Regions from separate parts of the Chryseobacterium sp. 7 genome, predicted to be linked through region 3. Evidence: riboswitches for the same ligand, from Rfam matches in the RefSeq annotation. Region 3 holds a riboswitch; each other region holds the start of a gene.

Region 1 (6,995 bases), 4.4 Mb from region 3:
TTCCTCTTTCGTCCTGTAATTCATCAATGGCGAATAAAGCAGCTTTTGCATTCAGGGTATCAAAGATGGTTTCAACCAAAAGGATATCTGAGCCTCCGTCCAACAACGCTTCACACTGCTGTTTGTAAGCTACTCTCAATTCTTCAAAAGTGATAGCTCTGTATCCGGGATCATTCACATCCGGGCTTAAACTTGCCGTTCTGTTCGTTGGTCCTATAGATCCCGCTACGAATCTCGGTTTTTCCGGATTTTTTGCAGTGTATTCATCACAGGCTTTTCTGGCAATTTTTGCAGATTCATAGTTCAGATCGTATACCAGATCTTCCATATGATAATCTGCCATTGCAATGGTGGTTCCTGAAAACGTATTGGTTTCAATGATATCAGCACCTGCTTCCAGATATTTTTTGTGAACTTCTTCAATCGCCTGAGGCTGCGTCAGAGAAAGCAGGTCATTATTTCCTTTTACCGGATATTCCCAGTCTTTGAAACGCTCTCCACGATAGTCTTCTTCTTCGAATTTGTATCTCTGAAGCATAGTTCCCATTGCACCATCAAGAATTAAAATTCTTTCGGATATCGCTTTATATAATTGTTCTGAATTTTTCATATTCTATCAATTTGTAACAGTTTATAAATCCGCTGACCAGTTTTTTGCATAAGAGGATTTTTTTATTAATGATTTCAAAATCCTCTTTAGAAATATAATGTTGGTCTAGAGCCAAATGGAAATGAGCCTCCAGTTTATTAAGAGATTCCCCGGCTATGTGTAAAAACGGTAAAGTATCTTCAGGAATCTCTCTTCTACTTCCTTCCGTTATATTAAACGAAACTGAAGTTGCCATTCTTCTTATTTGACTTGTTAAAGCCAATAATTCTTCTCCAGGAAAGTTTGTGGTCAAAATATAAGTCAGAGTAACCAACTTTCTTACTTCCCTATAAATTGCTAATTCTGTGTAGTCTCTATCCATTTGGCTCTATAAACTGTCAACGATTAACTAATCTAAGGCCTGTTTCAGATCCGCGATAACATCTTCTACATTTTCCAGTCCTACTGAGCAACGAACCAATCCTGCTGTAATTCCTACCTCATTTCTTTCTTCATCTGACAGTTTAGAATGGGTAGTGGATGCCGGATGCGTAACGATCGTTCTTGTATCACCTAAATTGGCGGACAATGAACACATTTGTATCTTATCTAAAAAGGCTCTTCCTCCTTCTATACCACCTTTTATTTCAAATGCTACGATATTTCCTCCCAGCTTCATCTGCTTTTTGGCTACTTCATAGCTTGGGTGGGATTTCAGGAAAGGATATTTTACTAATTCCACATTGGGATGGCTTTCTAAAAACTCAGCTACCTTCAATGCATTCTCACAGTGTTTTTCTACCCGGATTGCCAATGTTTCAAGGCTTTTTGATAGTACCCATGCATTAAAAGGAGACAATGCAGGCCCTGTATTTCTTGCAAAAAGATAAATTTCTCTGATCAGGTCTTCTTTTCCTACTGCTATTCCTCCTAAAACTCTTCCCTGTCCGTCAATCAGTTTTGTAGCTGAGTGTACAACAATATCTGCACCGTATTTGATAGGCTGCTGAAGATAAGGTGTTGCAAAACAGTTGTCTACAATAAAAATAAGATTGTGTTTTTTGGCGATCTGCCCGAAGAATTCAAGATCCAGAATTTCAATAGCCGGATTGGTAGGCGTTTCAAGATATAAGATCTTAGTATTAGGTTGAATGTATTGCTCTACGTTTGCGGCATCTTCTGCTTTGAAATATGAAGTTTCAATATTCCATTTCGGGAAATACTTAGTAAACAATGTATGTGTAGACCCGAATACAGACTGACAGCTCACAATGTGATCTCCGGCATTTAACAAAGCTGCAAATGTAGAATAGATGGCTGCCATTCCTGTTGCAAAGGCATATCCTGCTTCTGCGCCTTCCATTTTAGCGATCTTATCTGTAAATTCTGTTACGTTGGGATTAGAGAAGCGGCTGTATAGATTTTTAGGCTTTTCTTCAGCAAAGCTTGCTCTCATATCTTCCGCATCCTGAAATATAAAACTGGAGGTCAGATAGAGCGGTGTTGAATGCTCGTCAAACTGAGATCTTTCAGTCTGGGTTCTTATTGCTGATGTTTCAAAATTTTCCATATAGTTTTAATTTTAATAATGTACAATGTATTTTCAGGCTGCTATTCTATACTTCATTAAACAAATCCCTCTGCATTGCTCTCTTCTTCATGAATACATTGTACATTTTACTTTGTACAAATTATTTAGTTTCACTTACTCTTAAAATATCTCCGAATACACCTCTTGCAGTTACCTGTGCTCCGGCTCCGGCTCCCATGATAACAATTGGGTTTTCTCCGTAACTTTCTGTATAAATTTCAAAGATTGAATCTGAACCTTTCAGCTGTCCTAATGCGGATGTCGCAGGAACAGACACCAGTTTTACATCCAGTTCACCTTTATCTTTCTGTAAGTCACCATGCAGATCACCTACATATCTCAATACATGTCCGGGTTCCTGGTTTTCTTTTATTTTCTGGTATTCTTCGTCTAGTTCCCCAAGTCTTGAAAGGAATTCTGACTTTGAAACTTCAAGCAGGCTTTCCGGAACCAGGTTTTGAATATTGATATCTCCAAATTCGTTGATTAAATCTAATTCTCTCGCCAGGATCAATAATTTTCTTGCCACATCATTTCCTGATAAATCTTCTCGTGGATCCGGTTCTGTAAATCCTTTTTCCAAAGCTTCGTTGATGATGGTTGAGAATTTATCGTCTCTCAAAGAAAAATTATTGAAAACATAACTCAGTGTTCCGGAGAATACTCCTTTGATTCTTGTGATATTTTCTCCTGAAAGGTGTAATAATTTAATCGTATCAATCAATGGTAAGCCCGCCCCCACATTGGTTTCATACAGATAACGTCTGTTATTTTTATTCAACGTATATCTTAGTTTTCTGTACTCTTCAATCGGAAGGGTATTGAAAATTTTGTTGGAAGAAACCAGATCAAATCCGTTTTCTGCCAAAGCGTGATAATTCTTTACAAAATCTTTGCTGGCTGTGTTATCCACAACAATCAGGTTCTCCAGTTGATTTTCATTAGAAAAATTAATAAGTTCTTCTACATTTGATGGATGTTCTGCTGTTAAAACCTCATCACTCCAATTAGTATCAAATCCTTTTTTGTTGAAGGCAATTTTCTTTGAGTTGGCCACTGCCACCACCTTAAGATCTATCTTTTTACGTTTTTTAATTTCTTCCGCAGATTCCAGAACCTGCTGTATCAATGTTTTTCCTACATTTCCGTGACCAATGATAGCCAAATGAACTGTCTTTGGTTTTTTGAAAATTTCAGATTCTATAATATTTTTTGTTTTTTCATCCTGTGAAGAAGTCACTACAATGTTGACTCTGTTTTCTCCAGCTACCTGGTTTAAAAGCAATGGAAAAACATTGTTTCTTGCCAGCTCAACAAAGACTTTATTGAAATCTTCTGCTACAAAACCAATCACAGAAACATTATTGATACTGTAGATCTGGGAAACTTTTCCTGATTTTCTTTCTTCTTCAAATTCATCAATAAGACAGGCTACTGCTTTTTCTGCATCATTGGCGTGAACCAGAATAGAAATTCCGTTTTCTACGGCCTGCTGAGAAATTACACCTACACTGATGCGCGCTAAAGTAAGCGCTTTAAAAATTCGTCCGTCAATCCCGATTTCTCCCAGGAAATCTTCTCCTTCAAATTTGACGATTGATCTGTTCTTCAAAAATTTTATTTCGTTAGCATTTTTCATTACTTCTATAAAATGTTTTTAATGATATTATTTAATTGTTGATATTCCATTAGGAAGGCATCATGCCCGTGTATAGATTGGATCTCGTGATAAGAAACATCCTTATTTTTCTCTTTTAAGTTTTCAAAACACATTCGGATTTCAGAAGCCGGGAAGAATAAGTCTGTATCTACGGAGATCATGTGCATTCGTGCCTGTATGTTCTCCAACGCTTCTTCAGCAACGTTTATATTCATCAAGAGATGGTTCATCAGCTTGTAACTTTTTAAACTAAACCTTTCGTTTAGCGCATTACCATGATAAACCAGCCAGTCTTCTGATTCCAGGCGTTGTTTTTCCTGGTTATATTGGTTTTGAAATCTGTCATTGAGTGACTGTGGAGTTCTGTAACACAACATCGCATGAATTCTTGCTTTCTGTAATGGTTCCTCTTTATCATTCAATAAAAATTTCTGAACCAGACACTGTGCATGAAGCCAGTCGTGTGTTCTGTAATCACAGGCTATAGGAATAAATATTTCCGCGAGATCCGGCTGCTTAGCAAGCATTTCCCAGGCAATCCCTCCTCCCAGAGAGCCTCCGATAATGGCGTATAAATTTTTGATATGTAACGCTTCAAGGCCTTTCAGAAATATCGTAGCGATATCTGAAGGAGTGAAGTCTTCATAGTCTTCAATTAAAAAATCGTCATATCCGTTTCCGGGTATATTAAAGCACAGAACAGTATATTTATCAGTATCTACAATCTGATTTTCTCCTACCAATTGTTTCCACCAGCCTTTTGCTCCGGATACATTGGAATTTCCGGTAAGAGCATGGTTGATTAAAATGACAGGGGCTGTAAACAGATCTTTCCCAAAAAGCTGATAGCTTAATGAGATACGGTATTCCTTTTGGGAATAAGTTTGATACGTAAGATTAATATAGTTTAGTTCTGTTTTCAATTCTATTAAATTTTAATACAATTGAAAATGCCACAGGAAATGGCTGAAAAAGAACTTCAGTGAGTTATCTGTCCAAAATACTTTGGTAGAACGTAGCACCTTCTTTGCTTGCGCAAAGGGTTGCTAAGGTTTCATAGGGTCTAATCCCTCAACCTTTCTTGATAACATTTTCAATATTTGAATGAACGAATGATGCAAAGGTAGTTCTTTTCTTTTAATTTCAAAAAAAAATTATTTTAATATTTAAAAAAGCCCTTAAATACAAGTATTTCAAAGGTATATTAATAATTATTCAGATGAAAAAAATTGGAATTACCTTTCAAAAAAACTAACTTCGTGTGGAAAAATGATGAGATATGACCGCTGAAAAAGAAAGATTACAAGATACCAAATGGAAAAACTGGGGACCTTATGTAAGCAACCGGCAGTGGGGAAATGTACGCGAAGACTATAGCCCGAACGGGAATGCCTGGAATTTTACCAATCATAATAATGCCGAAAGCTATGCTTACCGCTGGGGTGAAGAAGGTATTGCAGGAATTTCTGATGTAAAGCAGATTTTATGTTTTGCTTTTTCATTTTGGAACAAGAAAGACAAAATGGTAAAGGAAAGGTTCTTCGGGTTGAGCAACCCTCAGGGAAACCACGGAGAAGACATTAAAGAAATCTTTTATTATCTGGATAATACACCCACTCACAGCTATATGAAAATGGTGTATAAATACCCGATTAATGAATTTCCTTACGATGATATTGTTGCAGAAAACGGGAGACGCAGTAAAAAGGAACCGGAGTATGAGCTGTTTGATACAGGAATTTTTGATAATGATGAATATTTCGATATTTTTATTGAATACTGTAAAGCCGACCACAATGATATCCTTGCCCGAGTAACCATCTGTAACCGAAGCCAGCATGAAGCACCTATTCTGGTAGCGCCTACTGTATGGTTCAGAAACAACTGGAAATGGGGATACAATACCTATAAAGGAGAAATCAATGCTTCTCATGACGGAAGTATTAATATTGGGCACGACAGTATTTCGATCAAGAAATTCTATTCCCGAAATCCGAATGCGCAAAGCGCATTTTGTGATAATGAAACCAATAACACCAAGCTTTATGGAACACCTACCGCTGAAAACAGTTATTTCAAAGATGGAATCAATCATTTTATCACCCACCAGACGAATACTATAAATCCCGAAAAGAAAGGGACAAAAGCTTCTTTTCTGATTGATGAAATGATTGGAGCCGGAGAATCTAAAGTTTTTGACTTCAGACTATGTCCTGATAAGGCCGATGAACCTTTTGAAAAGTTTGATGAAATTTTCAATACACGAGAGGCTGAAGCAGAAGAGTTTTATAAGGGAATCCAGAATGATACAGTGAACGAAGATGAAAGAAATGTTCAGAGACAGGCTTTTGCCGGACTTCTTTGGAACAAGCAGTTCTATCATTATAATATCGGAAAATGGCTGAAAGGTGATCCTAACTTTGAAGCCCCAAGAAATTTCAATGAATATGTAAGAAATACAGAATGGAATCATCTCCATAACAAGGATATTATTTCCATGCCTGATAAATGGGAGTATCCATGGTATGCTACGTGGGATCTGGCATTTCACTGTGTTCCTTTTTCTATCATAGATGCCGAATTTGCTAAAGGGCAGCTTCTACTTCTTACCAAAGAATGGTATATGCATCCTAACGGGCAGCTTCCTGCCTATGAATGGAATATGAGTGACGTGAATCCGCCTGTACATGCCTGGTCATGCTTCCGTGTTTTTAAAATTGATGAAAAAAATAACGGAAAGCCGGATTTATTATTCCTGGAGAAAGTATTCCAAAAGCTGCTTCTTAATTTTACCTGGTGGGTTAACCGAAAGGATAAAAACGGGAAAAATATTTTTGGTGGCGGTTTCCTTGGTCTCGATAATATCGGAGCTTTTGACCGAAATATGGAACTAAAGGATGGTCAGCATCTTGAACAGGCAGACGGAACAAGCTGGATGGCGATGTATGCACTGAATATGATGCGTATTGCAATGGAACTTGCCCAATATTATCAGGTATACGAAGATATGGCGATCAAATTTTTTGAACATTATCTTTATATTGCCGAAGCGATGGAAAATCTGGGTGAAGGCACAAAAGGTCTCTGGAATGAAGAAGACGGATTTTTCTATGATGTACTACAGCTCGGAAACGGAGACAGTGTTTCTTTAAAAC
Region 2 (6,995 bases), 4.1 Mb from region 3:
CTTATCAAAAACAAATAAAACGCAAGAAATTCAGAACTAGAGCAGCGATCGAACCTATCATCGGACACTTAAAGACGGATTTTAGGCTGGCTCAAAATTATTTCATGGGAGAAATGGGGCCACAAATCAATGCATTATTATCAGCAACCGCCTGGAATATGAAGAAAATGATGGAAATACTGAAAAAAGAATTGAGTTTATTTTTTTATCAAATACAAATTATCCTATTTTCTAATTCTATGTTTAAAAATAAATTAGAAAATAGCATTTCTTAAGGAATGACTAAATATTAGCATTTCTCGCTGATTTCAATTGATTCAATACTGCGACTGCCTGAGAAACATTTCCCGTTCTGGCTTCAGCCTCAGCTTCAATCAGATACATTTCCGCAGCTCTCATGTAGACAATATCTGCAATAAGGGTTGGTTTAAACTTAAACTTAGCATACCTCAGCAATCCTTCTCTTCCTTTCTGTCCGTCCCATGAAAACAATTGGGATCTGATATCATTGGCATCGAAAAGATCTTTAAAATAAGGGTCAGCCATAAAACTGTAGTAAAAACTTCCTGATGAAGACACATCCAGATAATGGAAGGCATAACTCGCATCCGACTGTTCCTGTGTCTGTGCATGTCCCCAGATCCATTCCGCATTGTTGATGTCATTAAAACCATCCTTATATTTTTCCGGAGCCATCAGTGGGAATCCTTCTCTTGCAATTTTGGCTGATGCTGAAGCTTTGCTCCATTCACCGGTATTCAGATAGGTTCTTGCTAAAAGGCCGTTTACAACAGCACGGTTAATCTTATCTTTATTATTTCTTGTATAACTTTTCAACAGATTATCTGCATCGGTCAGATCACTTTTAATCAAAGTATAGATTTCTTCAAGGCTCGCTCTCTTCTTCCCTACAGTGCCTGTAGTGGAAGGCTCAGTATAGATAGGAGCTGTAAGCGCGGATTTGTCTTTCAGATAGCTGAACTGGTAAAAACTGGCCAGATTCAGATAACAGAAAGCACGTAATGCTTTTGCCTGCCCTTTCACCTGATTCTTTTTCTCCTGACTACCTTCTGTTCCATCAATTCTTGTAATCACATTATTCATATTATTGATGGTAGAATATAACATGGTCCAGATAAACAGCGGGCGGCTTGCTGTACTGTTCACCATTTCCGTAAAGGCATAGGTAGAAGCAAAACCATACTTATTAGTCAATACTGCTACATCACTTCCCATCGCATCACTGGCTCTTAAGACAGTAGAATAACCAATATTGGCATAGGTAGTCCCATCATTATTGAATTTTGCCCAGGTTCCGTTTACTACGGTTTCTGCACTTTCAGCTGTTTTGAAAACTTCCACACTGTTGGCCTGATCAGTTGGAGCAGTATCAAGATCACTTTCACAGCTTATCAATGTCAAAAATCCGATAAGCGTAAATGATAGATATTTTAATTTTTTCATTGTTTCAATTTTAAAGATTAAAGTGTTGCCTGAAGACCAAATGTGATCGTTCTCATTGCAGGATATCTGTAATACGTTGTTCCATCCAAAGCCTGCTCAGGATCCATCCCTTTATGTTTATAGAAGGTCAGAAGGTTTTCTGCCTGGATATAAATTCTGAATTTTTTAAGTCCTATTTTCTCAAAATAAGATTCAGGAAGAGTGTATCCTAAGCTTACATTTTTAAGTCTTGCATACGTTCCTGAGTATAAGAATCTGGAAGATGTGGATGTCCAGTTGTTTGTTGTAGTACTCAAACCAGGAACATCTGTATTAGGATTATCTGGCGTCCATCTGTTCAGCATTTCAGCACTCCATGCACGTCCTCCGGCACTTCCGTTATGCATGATGGAAGTATAGTCATTATCCAGAATTTTACCCCCTATTTTGAATGTCAGTAATCCTGAAAAGTCGAAATTCTTATAATTGATACTTGTACTGATTCCTCCTGTCAGTTTAGGCAATGCAGAACCCTGCAACAGTTTTGTAGCTTTGGAATATTCTGAAGTAGTTCCCTCTACTGAGTTTCCGCTGGCATCTGTAGTCACGGTTTTCCACAATGGCTTTCCATTGCCCGGATCTACTCCTACCCATTCCGGAATGAAGAAATCGTATACAGAACCTCCCACTGTCAATAATTTAGTTCCTACCACAAGAGAACCTCCGGGCAGTTTGGTTACTTTATTGTTTAAAGTACTCATGTTAACATCCACATTCCATTGGAAATCATCAGTTTTAACAGGTGTTGTAAATAATGAAAATTCAAATCCTGTATTCTGAATGGTTCCGATATTCGCAGGATAATCACTGATTCCCAATGATGGTGCAACTGGCATATTAAACAGAAGATCCTGGCTTTGTCTTTTGAAATATTCGATATTTCCTTTAATTCTGTTATTCAGAATGGCAAATTCCAATCCTACGTTTAAATTAAGGTTGGTTTCCCATTTCACATTATTGGTAGACGTTTTTTCCAGTGTAGTTCCCGGCTCTCCCCCAAGGCTGATAAACTTGTATAGTTCCTGATATGCATAATAAAGCGGCTGCCCGTTCGGTCTAAGTAACTTATCATTCCCCTGACCACCATAGCTGGCACGCAATGTCAACTGATTGAAAACATTCAGGCTTTTAATAAATTCTTCGTTTGAAATCTTCCATGAACCTCCTACAGACCAGAATCTCCCCCATCTGTTATCCTTTTCAAATCTTGAAGAACTGTCTGCTCTTCCTGAAGCTGATAGAAAATAAGTATTGTTATAATCATACTCTACTTTTCCAAGGAAACTTAATAGGCTTAATTTATTACTGTTTCCACTGAAACTGCCTAATAAAGAAGCTGCATCCGGCTCATAGTAATAAGGCAGTGAGAACTGGCTTCTTGTTCCGGAAATTGTCTGATAATCGTATTTGTAGAATTCATGTCCTGCCAAAGCATTGATATGATGTTTTCCAAATTTCTTATCATACGTAAGAATATTACTGGTGGTATAAGAAAGTGTTCTGGTATTTGTTTTCGTCACCGAGCCTCCCGTTTCTGCACCTTGTCCCAGTAATGGATTTGAATAATAATGTCCATTATAATTCACCAAATCAACAGAGAAACTTGTCTTGAATTTTAATTCCGGCAAGAAAGTAAATTCCATGAATCCTTTTCCTGAGAAATTATCTTCTTTATTATCGTTTTTGTCTAAAGGCAGTGTTGCAGCAGCATTCTGATTCTGAAGAGCATTCGTAGGTCTGTATTTTCCAAAATCATAAATTGGATTTCCATCAGCACCTAAAATATAAGTTCCGTCCGGATTTCTTTCATAATAAGGATAAAATGAAGGTATAAATCTTGCTGCATTGATGATATTACTCGCCTTCGAATCGGAAGAAGTCGGAGCCTGCTGAATGCTGTTTGTATAGTTTAAATTCACTCCTACATTCAGCCATTTTTTTACCTCAGAATTGATTTTCAATCGGGTATTATATCTTTTATATCCTGATTCAATTGCCATTCCTTTATCATCAAGATAGCCCAGAGAAAAGAAATAATTGCTTTTCTCACTTCCTCCGCTGATATCAAGATCTACCTGATTTCTTGAAGCTACTCTCTGTAAAATATCCCTCCAGTCATCATTCCAAAGTGCTGATGCCCCTGGCAACAATTTCCCATCTGTCCCTACGGGTTTTGGATAAGCAGTTCCATATGGGTTGATCCCTAATGTAGAAACAAGATTATCCGTTGCCATCTGAGCAGCCTGTTGAGAAGAAACTTTTCCAGACTGATATCCATTCCTCAACGCTTCCCAATACAATTGAAAATACTGATCTGTATTAACCTGTTCATAATCTTTAACTGCTCTTCCGGAGAATCCCTGGCTGATATTAAAATTGACTTTAGCCTCACCTTTTTTACCTGATTTTGTGGTGATGATGATAATTCCGTTAGCTCCTCTTGAACCATACAAAGCACTTGCTGTAGCATCTTTCAGAACACTGATGGATTCAATATCGCTTGGGCTGATAGCGTTCAGGTTTCCGTCAAAAGGAATTCCATCCACCACATATAACGGATCACTGGAAGCACTGATGGAACCAATCCCTCTGATTCGGATGGTAGAAACAGCTCCCGGCTGTCCAGATGCACTGGTCGTTTGAATCCCTGCAACCTGCCCTTCCAAAGCTTTGGTAATATTGGTGACAGGTCTGTTATTAATCTTATCACTTGAAATGGTGGCTACAGAACCTGTATAGCTGTTTCTTTTTGCCTTTCCGTAGGCTACTACCACAACTTCATCAAGTTCTTTTTCGTGGAGGCTATCTTTCGGCTTGGTATTTTGTGCATTGACACTGGTTATTCCTAGAAAAAATGCAGCTACCGGAGGTATCCAAACTTTAGAAGTGAATAAATTCTTGCTAATCATAATCAATTTTATTTATCATATATTAAAATTTAGCCCTTTGCAGAAATATCAGCAAAGGGCATCGATAAATACGATAAACCAAATGCTTATTTTTCCTAAAAAGGCTGAATGTAACACCTTGCCCCACGGGTAGGTTGTTAAGATTTCATAGGGTCAGTTCCCTCCATCTTTCTTTATAAGCCGATCGAAATATGGTTGCAAAGCTAAAAACTTTTAGTCTACAAAACAAGTAGACTTATTTATTTTTCATGATAAATTTTCAAAAATTAACGTAATTTTTTAATAAAACCCCTTACAACAAAGAGTTACACCTATTATCATTTTATCACACATGATAAATATCATTATTAATATCCTAATTAAATAAAAGTCAATCAATGGAGAAATTTTTAGCTGTTAATTAAAAAAAGTTTTTAATTTTATAGTATGAAAGTTTTGATCATCAATGGCCCTAACCTTAACCTTTTAGGTACCAGAGAACCGGAAATCTATGGAAATGTTTCCATGGAAAGTTATTTGGAAAATTTAAAATCTGAGTTTCAGGCTCATAAATTAAAATATTATCAGTCTAATATTGAAGGGGAGCTTATCAACAGACTTCAGGAGGATGATTTTGATGCAGTAGTGATTAATCCGGGAGCTTTTACCCATTATTCTTATGCTATCGCTGATTGTTTGAAAAATATCCGAAAGCCCAAAGTAGAAGTTCACATCAGCAATATTTACAAAAGGGAAGAATTTCGACAGAAATCTGTAACGGCAGCTAATACGGATGCAGTTTTATCTGGCTTTGGAATGGATGGATACAGATTGGCTATATTGAGTTTAAAATAATTCTGTTGCTTATTTTCCCACAGATTGCACAGATTTTCACAGATACCTATGGATAATTAGAAAATGATTCATGAAAATAAAGGACAGGATTTACTGTAATGACATTGGAGCTTATCCTAAGCAATTAACAAAGAGAAAATCTTATATCATTGAGGAAATAGAATCTGAAAATATAAGAATCTGTAATGATGAGGGAAAACTTAAGTGGTATTCAAAATTTTATTTCCAGGCATATAAAGAACCTGAAATAATTTCAATTCATATAGATGATAAAATAGAAAATTCAGAATCTGATGTGATAGAAGTAACCATCGAATTTTCCAACAAAGAAAAATATTGGCTAACCTTCACTACTCCAAAATATTTAGATAACATACTGGACGAAGAATCTTACTTTTCTTCAAGAGATTTTATAATAATAAAAAGTTTAAGTGAAGAATCAATCAAATCAACCATCCAAAAATTGGACGAAAAGAATGAATTGATTCAAAACTGTAAAAAAATATGAATAAAAAAGCCTCATCAATGAATGAGGCTTTTTGTATGTTGATGAGTAACTATTAGATAGTCTGTTCCTGCAATTGAGGTCCTGAAGCTACTAATTTCTTACCTTCTTCAGTATCACAGTACTGCTCAAAGTTTTTGATATATCTTGAAGCAAGATCTTTTGCTTTTTCTTCCCATTCTGAAGCATTTTCATACGTATCTCTAGGATCTAAAATACCTGTAGAAACATTTGGTAATTCAGTAGGAATCTCAAGATTCATGATAGGAACCTGAGTTTTTGGAGCATTATCGATAGATCCATCAATGATAGCATCAATAATTGCTCTTGTATCTTTCAGAGAGATTCTGTTTCCGGTACCATTCCAACCCGTATTTACTAAATAGGCTTTAGCTCCGTGCTCCTGCATTTTACCGATCAGTGTTTTAGAATACATTGTTGGGTGTAATGTAAGGAACGCTTCACCGAATGCAGGTGAGAAAGATGGCTGAGGCTCTGTAATTCCTCTTTCAGTTCCGGCTAATTTCGATGTATAACCGCAAAGGAAGTGATATTGAGCCTGATCTTCGTTCAGAATGGAAACCGGAGGAAGTACCCCGAATGCATCTGCCGAAAGATATACAATCTTCTTAGCATGACCTGCTTTAGAAGGCAATACAATTTTGTTGATATGATAAATTGGATAAGAAACTCTTGTATTTTCTGTGATAGATCCGTCAGTATAATCTGCTACTCCATTGTTCACTACAACGTTTTCAAGAAGTGCATCTCTTTTGATTGCTCTGAAAATATCCGGTTCTTTTTCTTCTGATAAATCAATTACTTTAGCGTAGCATCCTCCTTCATAGTTGAATACTCCATTGTTATCCCATCCGTGCTCATCGTCACCGATAAGGTATCTTTTAGGATCTGCTGACAAAGTAGTTTTACCCGTTCCCGAAAGACCAAAGAATAAAGCAACATCTCCTTTTTCACCTACGTTTGCAGAACAGTGCATAGAAGCCATACCTTTCAATGGAAGGTAATAGTTCATCATGGCAAACATTCCTTTCTTCATCTCACCTCCGTACCAGGTACCTCCGATGATCTGTAGTTTTTCAGTAAGGTTGAACATAATGAAGTTTTCAGAGTTTAATCCCTGAGCTTCCCAGTTCGGGTTGGTAGTTTTTGATCCGTTGATTACTGTGAAATCCGGCTCACCAAAGTTCTCCAGTTCGTAGTGAGAAGGACGAATAAACATGTTA
Region 3 (6,995 bases):
GGAGTAGGTTACAAATACCAAGGATGTAGCAAAAGCCGGGAGTATGATTTCGTTCTTCCAACTATCACCGAAGTTCAGGCTATTTCCAATCTGTGGTGAATCTGAAAGTACAACACCCAAAATAACCAGTACAATAATGAAAGCTATTTTAATGAAAGTAAAAAAGTTATGAAATCTGCTGGATGTTTTTAAGCTAAAGGATAAGGCAATTGCAACCAGGAAAATAGCAGCAATTGCAAAACCATTTCCAAAAGAATAATCAAATACAGAAAGGTATTTTGACATAGCTAAGGCTGCCAGAGCCACAGGAGAGGAAAACCCAATAATCAGAGAAACCCAACTTATCAGGTATCCGAACAGCGGATGATAGGTTTCTTTAAGATAAATAAAATCACCCCCGTTTCCTTTAAAATGCGAACCTAATTCAGCATAGCAAAAAGCCCCGAACAGCGCTAGAATTCCTCCGATTGCCCATAGCAGGAATATGCTGTAGGTATTGGTAATATCGGATAACTGAAAGCCCAGGGTTGTAAAAATCCCCGTTCCTATCATATTGGAAACCACGATGGCTGCGGCTGTTTTCCAGCCAATCTGATGTGAGGTAGTACTCATTTAATGATTAAAAATTAAAATTAAGCCTTCCAAAGAAATAATTCCCCAGTGTTCCCATCTGAACCGGCGCATATTTGAATACTCCATAGTATGAATTTTCATAAATCTGGCGATCCGGGAAGACATCAAACACATTGTTGGCTCCTACCGTAAAGTTGATACTTTTTGTAATATCATACCCAACACTGATGTCGGTTACTACTTTCGGGGAGAACTCCTGCACACCTCCAAAAGGATAGCCATCTCTTATTACTTTACCAAAATAGGTATTTCTTACGAGAAAATTAAATTTGCCGATTCCATAATTTAATCCTAATGAGGCTTTTGTTTTGGGAGACAATGTTTCAATGATATTAATCTGATCCGGACCAAAGAATTCATTTTGTGGAGTTCCCAGATTTTCCGGAAAATGGAAATCTGTGATTTTTGTTTCTGTATAATTTCCGGCAAGATTTATATTTAATTTTCCATTCCCAAGGATCCAGTCATAGGAAACCACTACATCTACTCCTTTGGTTTCTGTGTCTATGGCATTGGCAAAGAATCTTCCGCTTTCTACCTTAAACTGTTCTAACCTTGGATCAGTAATATTGCTGGTAATCACAATCCTGTTTTTCACCTTGATCCAATATCCGTCTACTGTAATAAATAATCCTTTTGCAGGTTTTAAAGTGAATCCTGCACTTGCATTGACAGACGTTTCCTGTTTGAGTTTATCAAATCCAAGAATTCTCGCAGCATCACTGTCATTTCTGAAAATCCCTTTGGTGACAATTCCGGAACCGGAAGTGGAGATATCGGCATAAGAGTTATTAAAATACTGCTGTTGAAGAGAAGGCGCTCTGAATCCCGTTCCCACTGCCGCTCTTATTGCATAATTTTTCACAAACTCATATCGTACCGCCAGTTTTCCATTCAGAGTATTTCCAAAATCTGAATAATTTTCAAATCTTGCAGCCGCATCAATATTCAGTTTTTTATCTAAATCATAGGAAACATCTGCATACACTGCTGTTGAATGTCTGTCTTTCTTCAATGCATTATTGGGAGAAAACCCGATAAAGGATTGAGATCCGCCTGCACCTAACACTGTTGATCCTTCTGTGGCAACATTTCCGTTGATGTCATACTGGGTATAAGATGCTTCATCTCCTGCTTTGATCTGGTATTGTTCAAATCTGAATTCTCCTCCGAACGCGATATTGAAACGGTTTATATTTTTGGAAACGTCAAGGTTAATGGTATTTTGAAGGAAGCTGTGTGCTCCGGCATAAAAACTCGTAGGTGATTTTGCTCCCAGTGAAGCATTATTGGTATTGTTTACATTGTAGTTAAAAGTATTGCTTCCGAAAGTATTGCTTAAGTCAAATAACCAGTCATTCAAATTATATTTTGCTCCTACAGCGTAAGAAACATCGTACACCTGTGATCCAAGAGTCGCCTGAAAACCGTTCGGATAAATGGATGAAACCACATTGGATGTTTCGCTCGGAAGTCTTCTGAAGCCAAAACCTTTTCCTTCTTTGATACTGAATCCTCCAAAAGAATACATTTTAAAATGATCATTAAAAGGATATTCTGCATTGAAAAACAGCTGTCCCTGCCTAATTTGGGCATCTCCAATCTGAAAATTAAAATCGTCACGGGTTAATCCTCGTTCTTTAATTTTTGCATCATCTGCTGCCCTTGCCGCTTCCGGATCATCAGCAAATGCATAGGCAAAATTATTCCCAAAAATATCCAGGTCATGATTTTGAGTTCGTGTTGTTTTTCCTCTGTGGCTTAATTGTAGTGAAAGGTTGATATATCCGTCTTTCTTTCCTAATGAAGTTCCATAATTGGCTCCTGCCTGGTAAGTATCACCATCATTTCTTCCGGTTAATCCATAGGTAAGACTTGCTGAAGCTCCTATATTTTTCTTCAGAATAATATTGATGACTCCTGCAATGGCATCAGAACCGTATTGCGCTGCGGCTCCATCTCTTAATACTTCTATCCTATCAATAGCAATAACAGGAATTGTACTTAAATCTGTTCCAACAGAGCCATTTCCAACAGTATTCTGATAATTAACTAAAGAGGTGGAATGTCTTCTTTTTCCGTTAAGCAATACCAGAACCTGATCAGGTCCCATTCCTCTTAAAGTTACAGGATCAATGTGCTCTGTACCATCTGAAGCAGACTGTCTCACTGCATTAAACGATGGAATAACGTAGTTCAGGAGATCCTGAGCAGTCATTTGTGGGGAGCTTCTCTGAATTTTATCGATATTAATTACATCTACAGGAACGGGTGTCTCCAGCTTTGTTCTTTTGACATTACGGTTTCCGACGATGACAATATCTTCGATCTGATTTCCTTTTTCCTCACTTTCCTGAGCAGCGACCAGAATTGCTCCGAGCAATAATACAGCTGTGCTTAATTTTTTCATTTTGTTCTTGACAATTAATAATACAGGTCTGGCGGATATTTCCGCAGATACACAAGACTTCAAGAAATGGAATTCATATAGAATATTGACTTCACTTATCTCCCCCTAAGGGTTGGAATTAGCACCTTTACACTTCTGAAACCGTGTAGGTTGCTAAGGTTTCACGGGGCCAAATCCCTCCACCTTTCTTGATAAATCTACTGCAAAAGTAGACTATTTTTTTAAATGTACAAAAAAAGGCAAATCTGCTACAATGCAAATTTGCCTTTTATTATTTTATATAAATTGTTTACACCTTTATTTTTGAACCATTAAGATGTAATAAGAGTTTAAGAGTATTAAGAGAAACTTCGCTATACGCTTAAGAATCAGAATGATTCATCTTAACTCTACTTTATTGCTTAAATCCTTCTTAATGGTTTTAATACATTTTTTATAAGTCTAAACATTTTTATTTAATGATCATCTTTTGAATGGCTATTCCTGTGTCTGATTTCAGCTGTACCAGATAAGTTCCTGCCGGATAACTGATTTTCGCTTCATAAATCCCGTTTTCTTTATCCAGTTTGAATGAATCAAGCTTTTTACCAGTCATATCAAAAATTAAAATCTCTCCGTTTTTAGCTTTACTGAAAACTAATTGGGCAACTCCATTTTTTACCGGATTATCTGCAATCTGAAGGGATAATTTGTTGGCTGCATTGGTATCTGCTGCTGACAAAGCACCTGCATAATTTCCAAAGATTCTGAATTCTCCAGGCTGTAGAGTAATCGGAGCTGTTGTGGAGACTACATTTGAGATACTGTCGTCCATCAGATTCTGCCATTGGCCTGTGTAAGGGAAATAAGGTACTACATTTTGCACAGAAGTGGTGTAATTGGCTAATACTACTACATTCTTAGTTCCTGTTGCAATAGACGTATCATACACGTAAATTCTTGTGATCAGACCATTAGGATCATTCGTAAGGTTATTGGATTCTATACTGTACGTTTTAGATTTAAAAACCGGATGACTGTTTCTGATATTGATGATTTTAGCCCAGGTATCGTAAACAGCTTTTCTGTTCGCATTCGTATCATATCCTAAAGTAAACGCGATAGGTTTCTCATCTGTTCTACAACCGCTGTCGATAGTACCATTCGCACATCTGTTGATGCTGAATTCATATCCTAATTCACCAAACTGCCAGATCATTTTCGGACCGGGAATGGTAAAGAAAGTTGCACCGAAAGTTTTCATTCTTTCAAGAGCAGTATTCAGGTCTTTCACATTATAGCTTCCATTAGTAGCTCCATATGTAAGATTTTTAAACATCAGTCTTTCTTCATCATGGCTTTCTCCATAGCCTACAGCACTCATATTGGTAAAGCCGTGAAGGCTGTGGCTCATGCGGTCATAATTGCTATTTTCCTGATAGCCCATTGTATTCTGATTGTAAGGATCTGTCTGTTTATTCCAAAGCATAACACCTTTTCCTTCTGCAATTCTGTAGTTCGCCCATTGCTGCTCTTCTGCATCTGTTCCAAGGTGCTCGAAGATCATGTATGAGTTCGGATCCAGAGCCCACTGTCTGTCTGCGTAGTGTTTCATGATATCCACTCTGTCCTGCTGATAGGCATTGGTACATGTTTCGTCGTTTTCGGAACAGCTTTGAGTGAATCCTTTTGTTAAATCCCAACGGAATCCGTCTATGTGATATTCAGTCAGCCATTGCTGAAGACATCTTTCAACGTAATACTGCGTTGAAGGACTTGTATGGTTAAAATCATTGAATACATTGTAGGAATGTTTCGGAACCTGATTGAAGTAAGGGTTATTCGCAGCCACATCTCCATAACCGTCTCCATCCGGATCTATATTCCAAAGTCTTACCAAAGGAGAACGCCCGGTAGCATGATTAAACGCGACATCCAGAATCACCGCAATCCCGTTTTGGTGGCACAGATCTACAAATTCTTTGAATTTTTCCGGAGTTCCATACGCTTTATCCAATGCATAATGGAAGGAAGTATTGTATCCCCAGGAAAGATTTCCTTCAAATTCCATGATCGGCATTAATTCTATGGCATTGATTTTTAAATTTTTTAAATAAGTAATTTTATCAATCAGTGACTGCCAGTTCTTTTCCTGTGTAAAGTCTCTCAATAATACTTCATAGACTAACAGATCTTCTTTTGCTGGTCTCTGAAAATTGGTGACCTGCCAGTTGTAAGCAGCCTGACCTGTTTTAAATGTTGAAACTTCAAAACCCTGCCCGGCAGGAAATGCAGGTAAATTTGGATAAGTAGTTGCCGAAATCCATTGATCGTCATAAGATGATAAAATCTGTGGTGAATAAGGATCTGCTACTTTTCTCAAATCATTGGTTCTATATTGGAAAGTATATAACTGCTGAGGAGTAATTCCATTAAGTTCTATCCAATACAAATCGGGATTTGTAGTATCTCTTTTCATTAAATAAGTATCATTCACCGCCCAGTTGTTAAAACTGCCGATGACATGTACAAAGCTTTTCCCCGGAGCATATAGTGCGAGTCCCACTTTGGTCTGATCTGTCGGGTGATAATTGATTCCCTGTCTCATCCAGTTGGGTATTGCTTCAGAAACCACATTTCTCGGAACCTGTAAAATAAATGTTGCATTTTTAGAATTGGTTCCCTGTGTTGCAACAAGCTCCATACTGGCATCCTGAGTGACTGTGTAACTGTAAGAATAGGATTGTGAAGGAGTTGCAGTAGAATTTACAACCGTTCCATTGGCTTTTAACTGAAATGTTGCATTGACATTGGTTGTAGCCGTAATATTAATGGAATTCCCCACAGGAACTGTGGTAAGGCTATTCGCCAGTGGATTGGTAAGATTTAAGCTTAAAGTCCCTACGTTTACAAAAATATCAGGTGAGGTCTGATGAGATCCTGTTTTATCTTTCAATAAAAACCCGAACCTTCCGATCCCTGTTCTTCCGAAGAAAGAAGTTGGTGTAAAAGTAAGTGAATAGCTGTCTGTTCCGGCGTTATAAACCAGCTTATTCAAATCATTGGAGTTGTTCCAGCTGCCATTCGTAGGACAATCCTGGCTGTTCTGATAATTGGTATCAAAAGACCAGCTCCAGATATAAATGGCATTATTGGAAACTCCCCATGCAGATTCGTCAATCTGATCTCCCGGAACGGTAAGCGTTACAGCATCTGTTTCATTGAATGGATTAGGGGTAATGGTGTAATTGATCTGCCCAAAAACAACAATTGTAATCAGCAGAAAAACAACGGAATAAAATTTTTTCATGTCTTATTTTTTATCGAATATAATATTAATTTTTATTCATACTCATTATTTTGATGAGATATTTCATTTTCAGAAGAAAAAATACATAAAAAAGGCTCATGAAAATTTCATGAGCCTCCCAATAAAAGTAATTGTAATGAACTATTTTTTATATGACGAATATTTTTGAAACAGCTTAATCTTTTATAATCTTTTTAGAAACAATCTGCCCGTTCTTTAATTTCAATTCTACGATGTATAATCCTGAGGGAAGTTCAGTCATGTTGATCTGATTATCCGAGAACTGTACATTCATTCTTTGCCCTACTGCATTGGTAACGTTTACTTTTTCAATCGCTGCGTCAGATTTTACCATCAGAATTCCTTTTGTAGGATTAGGGTACATTCCTACAACAGCTTTATTTAATTTAATATCAGATGTGCTTAAAGAAGATGTAGGCTTGATGCATCTTACGGATGCTCCCTGCCCTCTCATAGCACCAGCTGATGGATTGGCAATAGTAGTCCCGATATACAGATATTTTCCTCCTGAGCTTGAGGTATCAGAACTCCAAAAATATCCTCTTTGTCCTACATACGTAAAGTTACCATCACTTGAGCTTCTGAATCCTCCTGCCGGTAATTTAAGATGGCTGTTATAAGCCGTTGTTGGGCTGGCAATAC

What was found. Region 3 has a riboswitch for S-adenosylmethionine ahead of CLU97_RS20300 (TonB-dependent receptor plug domain-containing protein). Riboswitches for the same ligand answer to the same signal wherever they lie in the genome.
Region 1: another riboswitch for S-adenosylmethionine. It lies ahead of CLU97_RS00070 (alpha/beta fold hydrolase); the one in region 3 lies ahead of CLU97_RS20300 (TonB-dependent receptor plug domain-containing protein).
Region 2: another riboswitch for S-adenosylmethionine. It lies ahead of CLU97_RS01440 (SusC/RagA family TonB-linked outer membrane protein); the one in region 3 lies ahead of CLU97_RS20300 (TonB-dependent receptor plug domain-containing protein).

Annotation. Positions count from the first base shown of each region.
Region 1 covers NZ_RCCA01000001.1:9,928-16,922, forward strand. The annotation lists gene CLU97_RS00050 (homocysteine S-methyltransferase family protein) at 1-610, opposite strand, end outside; gene CLU97_RS00055 (four helix bundle protein) at 585-971, opposite strand; gene CLU97_RS00060 (O-succinylhomoserine sulfhydrylase) at 999-2,159, opposite strand; gene CLU97_RS00065 (ACT domain-containing protein) at 2,281-3,819, opposite strand; gene CLU97_RS00070 (alpha/beta fold hydrolase) at 3,825-4,763, opposite strand; SAM riboswitch class I at 4,825-4,931, opposite strand; gene CLU97_RS00075 (MGH1-like glycoside hydrolase domain-containing protein) at 5,120-6,995, shown strand, end outside.
Region 2 covers NZ_RCCA01000001.1:293,330-300,324, forward strand. The annotation lists gene CLU97_RS01430 (IS5 family transposase) at 1-275, shown strand, start outside; gene CLU97_RS01435 (RagB/SusD family nutrient uptake outer membrane protein) at 283-1,464, opposite strand; gene CLU97_RS01440 (SusC/RagA family TonB-linked outer membrane protein) at 1,482-4,412, opposite strand; SAM riboswitch class I at 4,496-4,594, opposite strand; gene CLU97_RS01445 (type II 3-dehydroquinate dehydratase) at 4,839-5,246, shown strand; gene CLU97_RS01450 (hypothetical protein) at 5,317-5,754, shown strand; gene pckA (phosphoenolpyruvate carboxykinase (ATP)) at 5,807-6,995, opposite strand, start outside.
Region 3 covers NZ_RCCA01000001.1:4,429,275-4,436,269, forward strand. The annotation lists gene CLU97_RS20295 (APC family permease) at 1-612, opposite strand, end outside; gene CLU97_RS20300 (TonB-dependent receptor plug domain-containing protein) at 620-3,043, opposite strand; SAM riboswitch class I at 3,136-3,241, opposite strand; gene CLU97_RS20305 (alpha-amylase family glycosyl hydrolase) at 3,495-6,332, opposite strand; gene CLU97_RS20310 (T9SS type A sorting domain-containing protein) at 6,508-6,995, opposite strand, start outside.